DNA from 3 places in the Streptomyces sp. NPDC048338 genome. Region 3 is predicted to be linked to each of the others. Evidence: riboswitches for the same ligand, from Rfam matches in the RefSeq annotation. Region 3 holds a riboswitch; each other region holds the start of a gene.

Region 1 (4,647 bases), on a different contig from region 3:
CGGCCTGGGCTTCGGGTTCGCCGCGCTCGTCGCACGGCGCAAGCGCGTCCGGCGGATCCTGCTGCCGGTGGCCGGCCTCGTCCTCGCCATGGGGATGCACGCGCTGTGGAACGGCTCGGCCGTCTACGCGGCCTGGGGGTTCCTCGTGGTCTACGGCATGTTCATGGTGCCCGCCTTCGGGCTGCTGACCTGGCTGGCGATATGGAGCCGGCAGCGGGAGCTGCGCACGATATCCGGCCAGCTCCCGGCGTACGCGGCGGCCGGCTGGCTCTCCCCGTCCGAGCCGCTCGCCCTCTCCTCGATGCGGGCCCGCTCGATGGCCCGCTCCTTCGCCGCCCGGACGTACGGCCGGCCGGCCGCGCAGGCGGTCGGGGAGTACGAGGCCTTCGCGACGACGCTCGCGTTCCTGCGCCACCGCGCCCAGCGCGGTGACGCGGACCCCGACTTCACGGCGCGCGAGCAGGAACTGCTCCACCACCTCTGGCAGCGCAGGGCCGTCGCCTCGCCCGCGCTGACCTATGCGGCGCGGGCGACCGGCCGGGTCTGGTCGCCGCCTCAGTACCTGGACTACGGCGGCTACAACCCGTACCGCAGCTGAGGAACCGTCCCGTCGGATCATCCCGGTCTCCCGGGAACGACCGGACGGCCCCCGGGGCCGACCCTGCCGGCGCCCCCTGTGCCCCGCCCCGCGGGGCGAACGCTCAGGCGGAGGCCGCGTCCAGTGCCGCCAGCTCCGCCTCGTCGAGCACCAGGTCCGCGACCGCCACCAGGGCCGGCAGCTGCTCGACCGTACGCGCCGAGGCGATCGGCGCCGCGACGGTCGGCCGGGCCGCGAGCCAGGCCAGCGCCACCGTGGCGGGCTCGGCCCCGTGCGCGCGGGCCACGGCGTCGAGCGTGTCGAGCACCGTGCGGCCCCGCTCGGTCTCCAGATGCCGGCCCGCCCCCGCGGCCCGGGCGCTGTCGACCGCGGTCCCCTGCCGGTACTTGCCGGTCAGGAAGCCCGACGCCAGCGCGAAGTACGGCACGGCCGCGAGTCCGGCCCGCTCGGCGGTGTCCAGGAGCTCGCCCTCGTAGGTGTCGCGGGAGACCAGGTTGTAGTGCGGCTGGAGCGCGACGTAGCGGGTGAGTCCCTCGGCCTCGGCGAAGTCGAGGGAGGCCCGCAGCCGCGCCGGGGAGATGTTCGACGCGGCGACGGCACGGACCTTGCCGTCCTTCACCAGCTGGTCGAGCGCGGTGACGATCTCCTCGACGGGCACGGACTCGTCGTCGAAGTGCGTGTAGTACAGGTCGATGTGGTCGGTGCCGAGCCGGCGCAGTGACTCCTCGGCCGCCGCCTTGATCGTGACGGGAGCGAGTCCCTTGTACGAGGGGTGGGCGCCGACCTTGGTGGCGACGACGATCTCGTCGCGGTTGCCGCGGGACGCCAGCCACCTGCCGACGATCGTCTCGGACTCGCCGCCCTGGTTGCCCTCGGCCCAGGCGGAGTAGGAGTCGGCGGTGTCGACGAAGTTGCCGCCGGCGGCGGCGTAGGCGTCGAGGACGGCGAAGGACTGCGCCTCGTCGGCGGTCCATCCGAAGACGTTGCCGCCGAGCGCGAGCGGGAAGACGTGCAGGTCGGAGGAGCCCAGCGGGCGAAGAGAGGTCATGGGTCGGTGAACGACCGGCGGCGGGGCCGCTATTCCGGCGGTCCTGGCGCGGGGTTCGTCGCCAGGGCCGCCGTGGCCGGGGAGGTCCCCGGGAGGATCAGACCGACAGGCCCTTGCTCGCCAGCCAGGCCGCCGGGTCGACGCCGTCGCCGCCCGGGGTGTGGACCTCCAGGTGCAGGTGCGGGCCGGTGACGTTGCCGGTGGCGCCCACGCGGCCGATGGTGTCGCCGGTGCCGACCGACTGGCCCACGCCGACGGTCATCGAGGACAGGTGGCAGTACCAGACCTCGGTGCCGTCCGACAGCTCCAGGACGATGCGGTAGCCGTACGAGCCCGACCAGCCGGCCGACTTGACCGTGGCGCCGTGCACCGCCTTGACCGGCGTGCCCGTGGGGGCCGCGAAGTCCAGGCCGGTGTGGTAGCCGGAGGACCACATCGAGCCGGACTCGCCGTAGGTCGAGGTGAGCGTGTACGAGGACGTGGGCAGCGCGTAGCTGGCGGCGAGCTTGGCCAGGCGCTCGGCCTCGGCCTTCGCCGCGGCCTCCGCCTCGGCCTTCTTCTTCGCCTCGGCCGCCGCCTTCTCGGCCGCGTCCGCCTGGGCCGCGGCCTCCGCGGCGGCCTTCTCGGTCGCCGCCTTCTCCGTCGCGGCCTTCTCGGCGGCGTCGGCGGACGCCTGCTGCTGCTCGGCCTGCTGGAGGATGCGGGCGCGCAGCGCCTCGCCGGCGTCGCCGCCCTCCGTCTTGCGGTCGGCGCCGTCGACGGGCGCGCCGACGGAGGCCGTGAGCGCGTGCAGGTCGTTGCCGGAGCCGGCGGTCGTGTTCCGGTCCTCGTCGCCGGAGATCAGCGCGCCGACGCCGGGCAGGTCCTCGGCGTCCGGCAGGTCGAGGTCGGGCAGGGCTATGGAGACCGGCGGCTTCTCCTGCGCGGTGGCCAGGCCGCCCGCGCCGACGGCCGCGATGACACCGACGCCGAGGACGGTGGAGGAACGGGCGAAGCCCGAGCGCTGCTTGACGACCCGGTGGCGGCCACCGGCCCGGCTCTGCTGGCGGAGGGTCTCCTCGGTGGGGTTCCACTCGCCCGCCGCGCCGTCGGGGTCGGTCCCGGCGGCACCCGAGGCACCGAACGCATGGAAGGGGGCTTCGGGGGCAGGGGTGTTGGACGCCACGGAGGCGTACTCCTTTCCTTCCTTGCCGCCTACCGGGTTAGCTGACGGGTTCGGAGCAGGAAGGTCTCCTACGGGCGCCCTCGCACAGGTGCGAGAGTGTCCGATTCACCCCAAGTGGTGGTTCCCCGGTTCCCTTTCGGAATTCGGCGCGTGCGCACGGTGCCGTCTCTTGCGACGACTGGGACGACCGCGCTGCGTTATCGAACGTTAATAGACACGGGGGTCCGATTCCAAGCTGTTCCTCTTGATCGTTCAAGAGATTGATGCACTACAGGGCGATTTGACCGCCGCTCAGGAGTCATCCGTTCGAGACTCCTTATCTGACGTTGCATCAATTGTTATCGCAGCGGTACCTCGCGACTACGCATGGTCACCCCGCCGGGTCTCCGGGACCGGGGTGGCCGCCTCAGGGCACCACCGGCATCGTCCGGCGGCGCTCCGGCTGGCCCTGCACCGGGCGGCCCACGGCCAGCAGCGCCATGTCGTCCGTCGATCCGCCGCCCGTGTAGCGGCGGACGTCGTCGACCAGCGCGTCCAGCAGTTCCTCCGGACCGGGGAAGATCCGCCCGGCCAGGCGGCCGCCGGGCTCGTAGAAGGCGCCCGCCGCGTCGCGCGCCTCGGACAGCCCGTCGGTGTAGAAGAGCAGTGTCGAGCCCGGCGGGTAGGGGGTCTCGTCGGCCCGGTCCGGCCAGGCGGCCAGCGCGCCCATGCCGAGCGGCAGCGCGGCCTGGCTCGGCTCCAGATGTTCCAGCGCCCCGTCCTGGAGCAGCAGCAGCGGCTCGGGGTGGCCACGGTTCACGACTCGAACGAGACCGTCGCCGCGGGGGATCTCGGCCAGGACGGCGGTGGTGAAGCCCTCGAAGGCGTCCAGGTCGTCCCGGCGGGTCCCCTCCCGGGTCAGCGCCCGCTCGAGTCTCTGCGCCACCCCCTCCAGGGTCGCCTCCTGCTCGGCCGCCTCCCGGAACGCGCCGATCACGACGGCGACGGCCTCGACCGCCTCCAGCCCCTTGCCCCGCACGTCGCCGACGACGAGCCGCACGCCGTACGGGGTGTCCTGGACCGCGTACAGGTCGCCGCCGATGAACGCGTCCGCCTGCGCGGCCTCGTAGCGGGCCGCGATCTGCAGCCCGCCGATCCGCTCGACCGGCGTGGGCAGCACCGCCTTCTGGGCGGTCTCGGCGATCACCCGGGCGGAGGCCAGCTGCCGGCCGCTGCGCTGGACCACGCGGTTGATCACCATGGCCAGCGCGGAGACGGTGATGACCGTGAGGGTCTCGGTGGCCGAGGGCGGCTCCGTGGTGGTGCCGTTGTAGATGTGCAGCCCGACGCACGCCAGCACGGCCGCGATGCCGGTCAGCAGGGTCGTCAGTTTCGAGAAGAAGGGGGCCGCGATGAGCGGCGCGGCCGAGAACATCGGCGCCGCGGTGTACGCCGACGGGGTCGCCAGGTCGAAGACGATGCCGCCGAGGATGACGAGCGGGGGAAGGGCCCGGACGAAGCGGCGGGTCCGCTCACCGCGCGGGCGTGCGGGGCTCCCTGTGCCGTCACCCGCCGATCGCTGCCCCACCTGTGCTCTCCTGCCCGGTCCTTGCACGGCGACGGACCGTACCGCGCCCTCCCCAGCCTGGAGGCCGCCGCCCGGTGCGGCGACCCCCGATGCTCCGATCGGAGGAGCCTCGGCCCTCCCGGGCCGCCGGGAACCCGGCAGCATCGGAAAGACCCTCAGAGGTTCCGCTCCGCGTAGATCTCCATCGCGTCCCGGACCAGCAGCGCCGTGCCCTCGCCGTGCTTGTCGTAGTTGGCGGTGAAGCGCGGGTCGTCGACGTACATCCGGCC
Region 2 (4,647 bases), on a different contig from region 3:
GCCGAGGTCGCTCTGGACCGTCTGGCGAAGCTGGTTGCCGAGGGGCTCGAGGAGCTTCCCGAGACCGTCTGACGACACCTCACGCGGGAGCCGCATCCGTCCGAATTCCGGCGGGTGCGGCTCCTTCGTCCATTCCGGATTCATCCGGGGCGGTACGGGCCATTGATCGCCGCCCAGGAAATGCGCACACCGAATTTCGGGCAGCACGATATCCGGCCCCCGTATTCACTGTCTTTGTATACGGCGCCGCCGTTAATTCCGGATGCTCGCGGTGTTTACGGCATGTTGCGAAGGCCTCACACGGCCGTGCCCGGACCGTTTGGGACGGTGCCGCGCCAGCGAGCGCTCGGCGTGCAGCGCGGTCAGCGCCCGCGCCCGCTCGGCGTCGCCGCGGGCCACCGCGTCCACGATCGCCCCGTGCTCCGCCCACTCCTCCACCGGCTGCGCCGCCGGCTCGATCGCGTACATCCAGGCGATCTTGTGGCGGAGCTGGGTGAGGAGCGCCGTCAGGGCCGGACTGCCGGCGGCCTGCGCCAGGGTCTCGTGGAACCAGCCCCCCAGGGACCGCAGATCGTCGCCCTGCCCCCGTCTGGCCCGCTCCTGGCCCAGCCTGACCAGGCCGCGCAGCACCTTGAGATGGGCCTCGGTGCGGCGCTGCGCCGCGCGCGCGGCGCCCAGCGGCTCCAGCAGGGCCCGCATGTCCAGCAGGTCCGCCGCCTCCTGCTCGGTGGGCTCGGCGACATGGGCCCCGGCGTGCCGGCGGGTGACCACGAACCCCTCCGACTCCAGGGTGCGCAGGGCCTCGCGGACCGGGACGCGGGAGACTCCGTAGCGGCGCGCCAGCTGCTCCTCGGTCAGCCGGCTGCCGCGCTCGAAGACACCGGAGACGATGTCGTCCCGGATCGCCGTGCATACCGAGTGCGCGGGAATGCGCATGTTCGACCTCCGCCTTAATCCGCGCGAAACCCATCCGATGGACGCCTGTTCGCCGACCCTTCGTGAACTCTATTGCAGCAGAGGGATATTTCCGAAGGCCACCGTCGGCCCATGGATTTCTTTTGGCCTGCAAAAAAGCCCCGGCTCAGTACGAGCCGGGGCTTTTCTGACGCGGGCGGGGTTCAGACGCTCACACCGCGCGCACGCAGGTACGCGATCGGGTTGATGTCGGAGCCGTACTCGGCGGTGCTGCGGGCCTCGAAGTGGAGGTGGGGACCGGTGGAGTTACCGGTCGACCCCGAGAGACCTATCTTCTGGCCCGGGGTGACGGTCTGGCCGACCGAGACGCTGATCGCCGAGAGGTGACCGTACTGGGTGTACGTGCCGTCGTGCATCCGGATGACGATGTTGTTGCCGTACGCGCCGCCCCAGCCGGCCTCCACGACGGTGCCGGAGCCCACGGAGACGACCTTGGTGCCCGAGGAGGCGTGGAAGTCGACCCCGGAGTGGCTGCCGGAGGACCAGAGCGAGCCGCCGGTCTTGTAGCCGGTGCTGACGTACGAACCGGCGACGGGGAGCTGGAAGGAGGCGAGGCGCTTGCGCTCGGCCTCGCGGGCCGCGCGCTCCTTGGCCAGGCGGATCTCCTTGGCGCGGGCCTCGGCCTTGCGCTTGGCCTCCGCCGCGGCCCTCTCCCGGGCGGCGGCCTCGACGGCCTCCCGCTCCTGGGCGGCGGCCTGGGCGCTCACGGTGTCCGCCAGGACGTCGGCGACGACGGTCTGGTTGAGGCCGGTGTCCTCCAGCGAGGGGGCTTCCGTGTCGGCGGCGAGCGCCGGGGAAGCGAGGGTTCCGATGACGCCGGTGGTGGCGAGGGTGGCGATGCCGGCGATGCCGGCGCCACGGCGCGCCATACGGCTCGGTCCACGATGCTTCCCGGTGGCACGGGTGAACGCCATGTAGTGGCTGATCCTTTCCTTCCTTCTCGCCTACCGGGTTAGCTGACGGGTTCGGAGCAGGAAGGTCTCCTACGGGCCCCTCCGCACGGGTGCGAAGGCGTCCGATTCACCCCAGGGACTTCGTTGTGGGTCCCCGGCTCCCCAGGCTCGCGCCTGACGGGGACTCGGCGATGACTGTCCGATGCCGCGGGCGCGGCGGGTGCAACTGGCGGACAGCCGGAACGAAGCTAAGCGGACCGTCTTTCAATCGCCAAACAGACAGGCCCGTTTGTAAGACATGCCACAGGGCAAACGATCACTCAGCCCTCCATTCCGGACAAAGCAGAGGACCCCGACATACCACTCGATCGGGGTCCCGCTGCCGTGCCTTTTCGGCCACCGGTCTCGGCAATCAGCCGGAGACGACGGTCACTGCGCCGATGCCGAGCGCACGGACCGGGTCCGCGATCGCGGCGGCGTCGCCAACGAGGACGGTGACCAGACGGTCCACCGGGAATGCGTTGACGACGGCGGCGGTCGCCTCGACCGTGCCCGTCTCGGCCAGCCGCGCGTACAACTGCGCCTGGTAGTCGTCCGGAAGGTGCTGCTCGACCTGGTCGGCGAGCGTCGCGGCGACGGAGGCGGCCGTCTCGTACTTGAGCGGCGCCACGCCCACGAGGTTCTGCACGGCCACGTCCCGCTCGGCGTCCGTCAGACCCTCGGCGGCGAGGGTGCGGAGCACCTTCCACAGGTCGTCAAGTGCCGGTCCGGTGTTGGGGGTGTCCACGGATCCGCTGATGGCGAGCATCGAGGCGCCGTTGCCCGCGCCGTCGGAGCGGAGCACCTGCCCGAAGGACCGGACACCGTAGGTGTAGCCCTTCTCCTCGCGCAGCACGCGGTCCAGGCGGGAGGTGAGCGTGCCGCCGAGGCAGTACGTCCCGAGGACCTGGGCGGGCCATACGCGGTCGTGCCGGTCGGCCCCGACGCGGCCGATCAGCAGCTGGGTCTGGACGGCGCCGGGACGGTCCACGATGACCACCCGGCCGGTGTCGTCGGCCGTGATCGGCGGGACGGGGCGGGCCTCGGCGGTGTCGCCCGTCCAGGCGCCCAGCGTCTCGGCGAGGATCTTGTCCACGTCCACGTCGGTGAAGTCGCCGACGACGACGGCGGTGGCCGTGGCGGGGCGGACGTGGGCCTCGTAGAAGGCACGGACGGCCGAGGCGTCGATCGCGGCGACCGTCTCCTCGGTGCCCTGCCGCGGCCGGGACATGCGCGAGCCGGCCGGGAACAGCTCCTTGGAGAGCTGCTTGGCCGCCCGGCGCCCCGGGTTCGCCGTCTCGTGCGGGATCTCGTCGAGCCGGTTGCGCACCAGGCGCTCGATCTCGGTCTCGACGAAGGCCGGCGCGATCAGGGCCTCGGCGACCAGGCCGAGGGCCTTGGGCAGCCGGGAGACGGGCACCTCCAGGGACACCCGGACGCCGGGGTGGTCGGCGTGCGCGTCGAGCGTGGCGCCGCAGCGCTCCAGCTCGGCGGCGAACTCCTCGGCGGAGTGCTTGTCCGTGCCCTCGGACAGGGCGCGGGCCATGATGGTGGCCACGCCGTCCAGGCCCTCGGGCTCGGCGTCCAGCGGGGCGTCGAGGAAGATCTCCACGGCCACCACCTGCTGGCCCGGGCGCAGGCAGCGCAGCACGGTCAGGCCGTTGTCCAGCGCGCCGCGGTCCGGGGCCGGGAAGGCCCAGGGGCGGGCCGCACCGGGCGTCGGCTGCGGGTGGAACTCCATGCTCGTCAAAGACGCGGCGGCGTCGGTCACTGCTCCGCTCCCTCTTCCTCGTCGCTGTCGCTCTGCTCGGCGGCGACCGGCTCGTAGACCAGGACCGCGCGGTTGTCCGGACGCAGGCGGGCCTGGGCCACCGCGCGCACCTCGTCGGCGGTGACGTCCAGGACGCGGTTCACCGCGGTCAGGGCGAGCTGCGGGTCGCCGAACAGCACCGCGAAGCGGCACAGTTCGTCGGCACGGCCGGCGACGGTGCCGAGCCGGTCCAGCCACTCGCGCTCCAACTGGGCCTGCGCGCGCTCCATCTCCTCCGGCGTCGGGCCCTCGGCCGCGAAGCGGGCCAGCTCCTCGTCGACGGCGGCCTCGATCTCGGGCACCTCGACGCCGCCGGAGGTCTTGACGTCCAGCCAGCCGAGCGAGGGGGCGCCCGCGAGCCGCAGCAGCCCGAAGCCGGCGGCGACGGCCGTGCGGTCGCGGCGGACCAGGCGGTTGTGCAGCCGGGAGGACTCCCCGCCACCGAGGACGGTCAGGGCCAGGTCGGCGGCGTCGCACTCGCGCGTGCCGTCGTGCGGCAGGCGGTAGGCGGCCATCAGCGCGCGGGCCGGGACCTCCTCCTCGACGACCTCGCGCAGCTGCTCGCCGATGACGTCGGGCAGGGTGCCGTCGCGCGGGGGCAGCTTGCCGTCGTGGGACGGGATGGAGCCGAAGTACTTCTCGATCCAGGCGAGGGTCTGCGCCGGATCGATGTCGCCGACGACCGACAGCACCGCGTTGTTCGGCGCGTAGTACGTGCGGAAGAAGGCCCGCGCGTCCTCCAGGGTGGCCGCGTCCAGGTCGGCCATGGAGCCGATCGGGGTGTGGTGGTACGGGTGGCCGTCCGGGTAGGCCAGCGCGGTCAGCCGCTCGAAGGCGGTGCCGTAGGGAACGTTGTCGTACCGCTGGCGGCGCTCGTTCTTGACGACGTCCCGCTGGTTCTCCATCGAGGTGTCGTCCAGCGCGGTGAGC
Region 3 (4,647 bases):
TGCACGGTGTCCACGCGGTCCGCGTAGGTGTGCGTGGTCGTGATCTCCCCGTACGTCCCCTCGGACGTGTTCAGGTTGTGGTTGTACGCGTCGGCTCCCGCGGCCCGGAGCCGCTCCGCCTGGCCGTCCGAGAGCAGACCGAGGCACGCGCAGACCTCGACGCCCTCGTTCTGCTCCTTGATCGCCTCGATGGTCTTGCCGACCCGGTCCACGTCCCGGTCCGTCGGACCGCGGCCGCTCGCCACCAGGCAGACCCGCTTCGCGCCGCCCGCGACACCGGCCGCGGCGGCCTCGGAGGCCTCGTCGGGCTTCAGCCAGGTGTACTTGAGGATCCCGGCCGTGGAGCCGAGCCGCTGCGAACAGTACGAGCAGTCCTCGGGGCACAGCCCGGACTTCAGATTGACCAGATAGTTGAGCTTCACCCGGCGTCCGAACCACTGGCGGCGCACCTTGCCGGCCGCGGCCACCACATCGAGGAGTTCGTCGTCGGAGGTCGCCAGCACGGCGAGCGCTTCTTCACGGGTCGGCAGTTCGCGCCGAAGCCCCTTGTCCACCAGCGTGTTCAGCAGGTCCATAAAGGCTGATCCTCGCTTACCGCACACCCCGCGGCCAAGGAGGAACTGAACAAACGAGGCCGTTTGATGTGTGGGCATGGCCACACCCTGACCTTGCCCGCGGAGCGTTAGGGTCTGTGCGCTGCCTACAAAAGGATCTGCCTCATGCATCGGGACGAGGACACGCGCCGCACCGCGTTCGACTGGACCGAAGCCGAGGCGCGCCGGCGAGCGGACGCCGGGCTCGTCCGTACGCTGCGGCCGCGCTCCGCGGAATCGGAGCTCCTCGACCTGGCGAGCAACGACTACCTCGGCCTGACACGGCGCCCGGAGATCACCGAGGCGGCCGCCGAGGCCGCCCGCCGCTGGGGCGCGGGCTCCACCGGCTCCCGTCTCGTCACCGGCTCCACCCGGCTGCACGCCCGGCTCGAACGCGAACTCGCCGAGTTCTGCGGCTTCGAGGCCGCCCTCGTCTTCTCCTCCGGCTACACCGCCAATCTCGCCGCGCTCACCGCGTTGAGCGGCCGCGACGCGCTCATCGTCTCGGACGCGGGCAACCACGCCTCGATCGTCGACGGCTGCCGGCTCTCGCGCGCCGAGACCGCCGTCGTCCCGCACGTCGACCCGGAGGCGGTGCGCAAGACGCTGCGCGCCCACGACGGCCGCCGGGCCCTCGTGGTCAGCGACTCGGTCTTCTCCGTCGACGGCGACAAGGCCCCCCTGGCCGAACACGCCGAGGCGTGCCGTGAACACGGCGCGGCGCTCGTCGTCGACGACGCCCACGGCCTCGGCGTCCTCGGCCACGGCGGCCGGGGCGCGCTGCACGAGGCCGGCCTCGCGGGCGACCCCGACGTGGTCGCCACCCTCACCCTCTCCAAGTCACTGGGCAGCCAGGGCGGTGCCGTCCTCGGTCCGGCCCGCGTCATCGAGCACCTGGTCAACACGGCCCGGACCTTCATCTTCGACACCGGCCTCGCCCCCGCGGCGGCGGCCGCCGCCCTCGCGGGCCTGCGCCTGATCCAGGACGAGCCCGCGCTCGCCGGCCGCGCCCGGACCGTCGCCACCACCCTGCACCGGCTGCTCACCGAGGCGGGCCTGACCGCCGCGCGCCCGGACGCGGCCGTCGTCTCGGTACGCGCCCCGTCGCCGGACGCGGCGCTGCGGTGGGCGGCGGACTGCCGCGAACAGGGCCTGGCCGTCGGCTGCTTCCGTCCCCCGTCGGTGCCCGACGGCATCTCGCGCCTGCGGCTGACGGCCCGGGCGGACCTGACGGACCTGGAGATCGGCAAGGCGGTCTCGACGATCCTCCGTACGGCCCCACCGGCCTGACGCACCGGCTCCGCCGTTCCCGCCCGCGCCGTACGCGTGCCGGGCGTCACCACCTGCCTCACGCCCTCAAAATCCCCTGCCTGTAGCAGAGTTCACCGCTTCGGGCGATAGATATATGCATATCTTGGTGGATCGACCCTCATGGTGGCACGAGAAGTGGCAGTCTGGCGCGAAGCGCAATCCGGGGCTGGCCCCGGTGGGAAAGGGACAGCGTCGCCATGGCAGATCACCAGGAAGCAACCGTCACTCTGCCGAGCGATCCGGCCTCGGTCTCCGAAGCCCGGAGGTACGTCGCCGACGTCCTGACCGGATGGGGGCTCGCGGGCGGCAGCGACACCGCCGACACCGTCCGGCTGATCGTGTCGGAGCTGGCCACCAATGCCGTCCAGCACACCTTCGGCCAGTCGCCCACGTTCACCGTCGACGTCCGTCTGGTGCGCGAGGAACAGCTCCACATCGGTGTCACCGACAGCTATCCCCGCTGGCCGAGACGCCTGCCCGCGGCGGTCCAGCAGGACAACGGCCGGGGCATGGTCATCATCCGCATCCTCACCGCCGAGGCGGGAGGCCGCCTCTCGGTCACGCCGACCGACGAGGGCGGCAAGACCGTCTGGATCAACCTCCCGTGGACGGCGACCCCGAACTAGGGGGTGTCTTCAAAGTCCCGCCTGGCTCGCGGCGCTACTTTGAAGACAGGCCCTAGGGGGCCCGGACGGGGCCTCGGTCGGTGTGCGAGGGTGCGGCGGCGCCGCCGCACCCTCCGGCCCGTCGGCCGTCGCGCCCTTCGTCAGGAGGCGGGTCCCCGTCGTGGGACCCGCCGGGCAGGCCGCCCGCTGTCCTGAGCGGCCGTCAGGGGGTCGTAGGAGGCCGTGGGAGGGTCTCCTGCGAGGGTGTCAGCGAACCCGGCCGTAGTAGACCTTCGAGGACCAGATCCGGTCGAGCTTCACCCAGGAGCCGGTCTTGGGGGAGTGCCAGATCTTGCCGCTGCCGGCGTAGATGCCCACGTGGTACACCCTCCCCCCGGAGTGGAAGAAGACCAGGTCGCCCTTCTGCCTGCCGGAGGCGGCGATGTGCCGGGTCTTGTTGTACTGCTGCTGCGCGGTTCGGGGCAGCGACTTGCCCGCCTTCCTGTACGAGTAGAGCGTGAGCCCCGAGCAGTCGAACCTGGTGGGCCCGCTCGCTCCGTACCTGTACGGCGATCCCTTCTTCGACGCCGCGACGTTCAGCGCCTTGCCGGCGTACGTCGTGGCGGCCTGGGCCTCCGGCGCTGCACCTGGTGCCAGCAGCGTGCCGCCGACGGCGGCGAGGGTGAGAGCCGAGACGGCTCCGGCCCGGGACAGCAGGGACGGGACATGAATCTGCGCAGTCATGCGCAACCCTTCGTCAGCCGCCTGTGAAGGATGACCTGTCGGGTTCGGACTGGCGAAGTTGCCCGGCCGCGGCTGCGGCTTCACCCCAAGGAACGGCCCCACTGGCCGGCCGTTCCGTACTGCTCGGGTCCTCCACTCCTGCCGATCCACTCCTGTCGACCAGACATCCGGGACGGCGGCAGGACTCGGCGTCCGCCCGGACCGCCCCGCCGCGGTGGCGGGGGCTTGTCGTCGTCAGGGATCTTGACCCACGAACCGGTCGAAAACCGAGCTGAAACGGCGATATGTGAGGCTCCTCACGACTGATCCATTCGGGTGGACAAGCAGGTTTCGTGATCTTCCGAAGGGTGGTCAGCAAGCCTCGTACCAGCGGAGGAACATCCGATTCCGCCAGATGTGTGCACCTCTCGCGCAACTCGCCCCAGCCACATGTCGATTCGTCGACTACGCCGTACGGGGGAGGATTTCTGCGGTCGCACTGGGCCGACCGGACCTCGACACGACACGCCTGAATGTCAACTCGACGGCGGCTCCGACACGGTGACCCGTCCGGACCGTCGTTCCCCGTCCAGCACGCGGAGCGCGTGGGCCAGCGTCTCGGTGTGCACCTCGCTCTCGCCGCGCAGGTGCATGGTCGTCAGCGCGTCGCGCAGGGCCGTCGCCCTGCCCACGAGCGCCTGCGCCGCACGCAACGCCCCATAAGTATGCAATGTCCTGGATGGATTGATACGCCCGAGCAGGTCCACGACCTCGAGGTAGGCGTCGACGAGCTCGCCCTCGGCGCGCGTCAGCGCGGGCAGCGGCGGCAGTTCGGGGACCACGGCCGGCTCACCGCCCCCCGGCGCCGCCGGACGCGGCACGGTTGCGGACGACGTGGTCCACCAGTCCGTAGGCGGTCGCCGCCGCGGCGTCGAGGACCGTCGTCCGGTCGATGTCGGCGTCGATCCGCTCGCGGCTTCGGCCGGTGTGGGTGGCCAGCATGCCGGCCACCATCGTGCGCAGCCGCAGCAGTTCCCTGGCCTGGATGTCGAGATCGCTCGGCTGCCCCTGCGCCGGCTCGTCCATCGACGGCTGCTGGAGCACGATCCGCGCGCCGGGCAGCGCCATCCGCTTGCCGGGGGTGCCCGCGGCCAGCAGGACGGCGGCGCCGGACGCGGCCTGCCCCAGGCAGGTGGTCTCGATGTCGCAGGTGACGACCTGCATCGTGTCGTAGATCGCCGACATCGCGCTGAGGGAGCCGCCGGGGGAGTTGATGTAGAGGGAGATGTCGCGCTCGGGGGCCGCGTACTCCAGGTGGAGGAACTGGGCGATGACGTCGTTGGCCGAGGTCTCGTCGATCGGGGTGCCCAGGAAGACGATCCGCTCGTCGAGCAGCTTGGAGTAGGGGTCGAGGG

What was found. Region 3 has a riboswitch for cyclic di-AMP ahead of ACGFZF_RS25080 (C40 family peptidase). Riboswitches for the same ligand answer to the same signal wherever they lie in the genome.
Region 1: it holds a riboswitch for cyclic di-AMP, as region 3 does, so the genes downstream of both, ACGFZF_RS35105 (M23 family metallopeptidase) here and ACGFZF_RS25080 (C40 family peptidase) in region 3, are expected to answer to the same signal.
Region 2: it holds a riboswitch for cyclic di-AMP, as region 3 does, so the genes downstream of both, ACGFZF_RS13715 (M23 family metallopeptidase) here and ACGFZF_RS25080 (C40 family peptidase) in region 3, are expected to answer to the same signal.

The regions. Positions count from the first base shown of each region.
Region 1 is NZ_JBICYQ010000019.1:97,796-102,442, reverse strand. Features, by position in the region: gene ACGFZF_RS35115 (PrsW family intramembrane metalloprotease) at 1-598, shown strand, start outside; gene ACGFZF_RS35110 (aldo/keto reductase) at 702-1,646, opposite strand; gene ACGFZF_RS35105 (M23 family metallopeptidase) at 1,744-2,811, opposite strand; cyclic di-AMP (ydaO/yuaA leader) riboswitch at 2,823-2,970, opposite strand; gene ACGFZF_RS35100 (PP2C family protein-serine/threonine phosphatase) at 3,218-4,522, opposite strand; gene ACGFZF_RS35095 (MerR family transcriptional regulator) at 4,534-4,647, opposite strand, start outside.
Region 2 is NZ_JBICYQ010000005.1:106,475-111,121, reverse strand. Features, by position in the region: gene ACGFZF_RS13725 (HPr family phosphocarrier protein) at 1-72, shown strand, start outside; gene ACGFZF_RS13720 (GntR family transcriptional regulator) at 253-936, opposite strand; gene ACGFZF_RS13715 (M23 family metallopeptidase) at 1,119-1,889, opposite strand; cyclic di-AMP (ydaO/yuaA leader) riboswitch at 1,902-2,069, opposite strand; gene ACGFZF_RS13710 (M16 family metallopeptidase) at 2,281-3,648, opposite strand; gene ACGFZF_RS13705 (pitrilysin family protein) at 3,675-4,647, opposite strand, start outside.
Region 3 is NZ_JBICYQ010000011.1:107,870-112,516, forward strand. Features, by position in the region: gene bioB (biotin synthase BioB) at 1-575, opposite strand, end outside; gene ACGFZF_RS25070 (8-amino-7-oxononanoate synthase) at 720-1,883, shown strand; gene ACGFZF_RS25075 (ATP-binding protein) at 2,102-2,530, shown strand; gene ACGFZF_RS25080 (C40 family peptidase) at 2,777-3,253, opposite strand; cyclic di-AMP (ydaO/yuaA leader) riboswitch at 3,257-3,454, opposite strand; gene ACGFZF_RS25085 (hypothetical protein) at 3,769-4,074, opposite strand; gene ACGFZF_RS25090 (ATP-dependent Clp protease proteolytic subunit) at 4,082-4,647, opposite strand, start outside.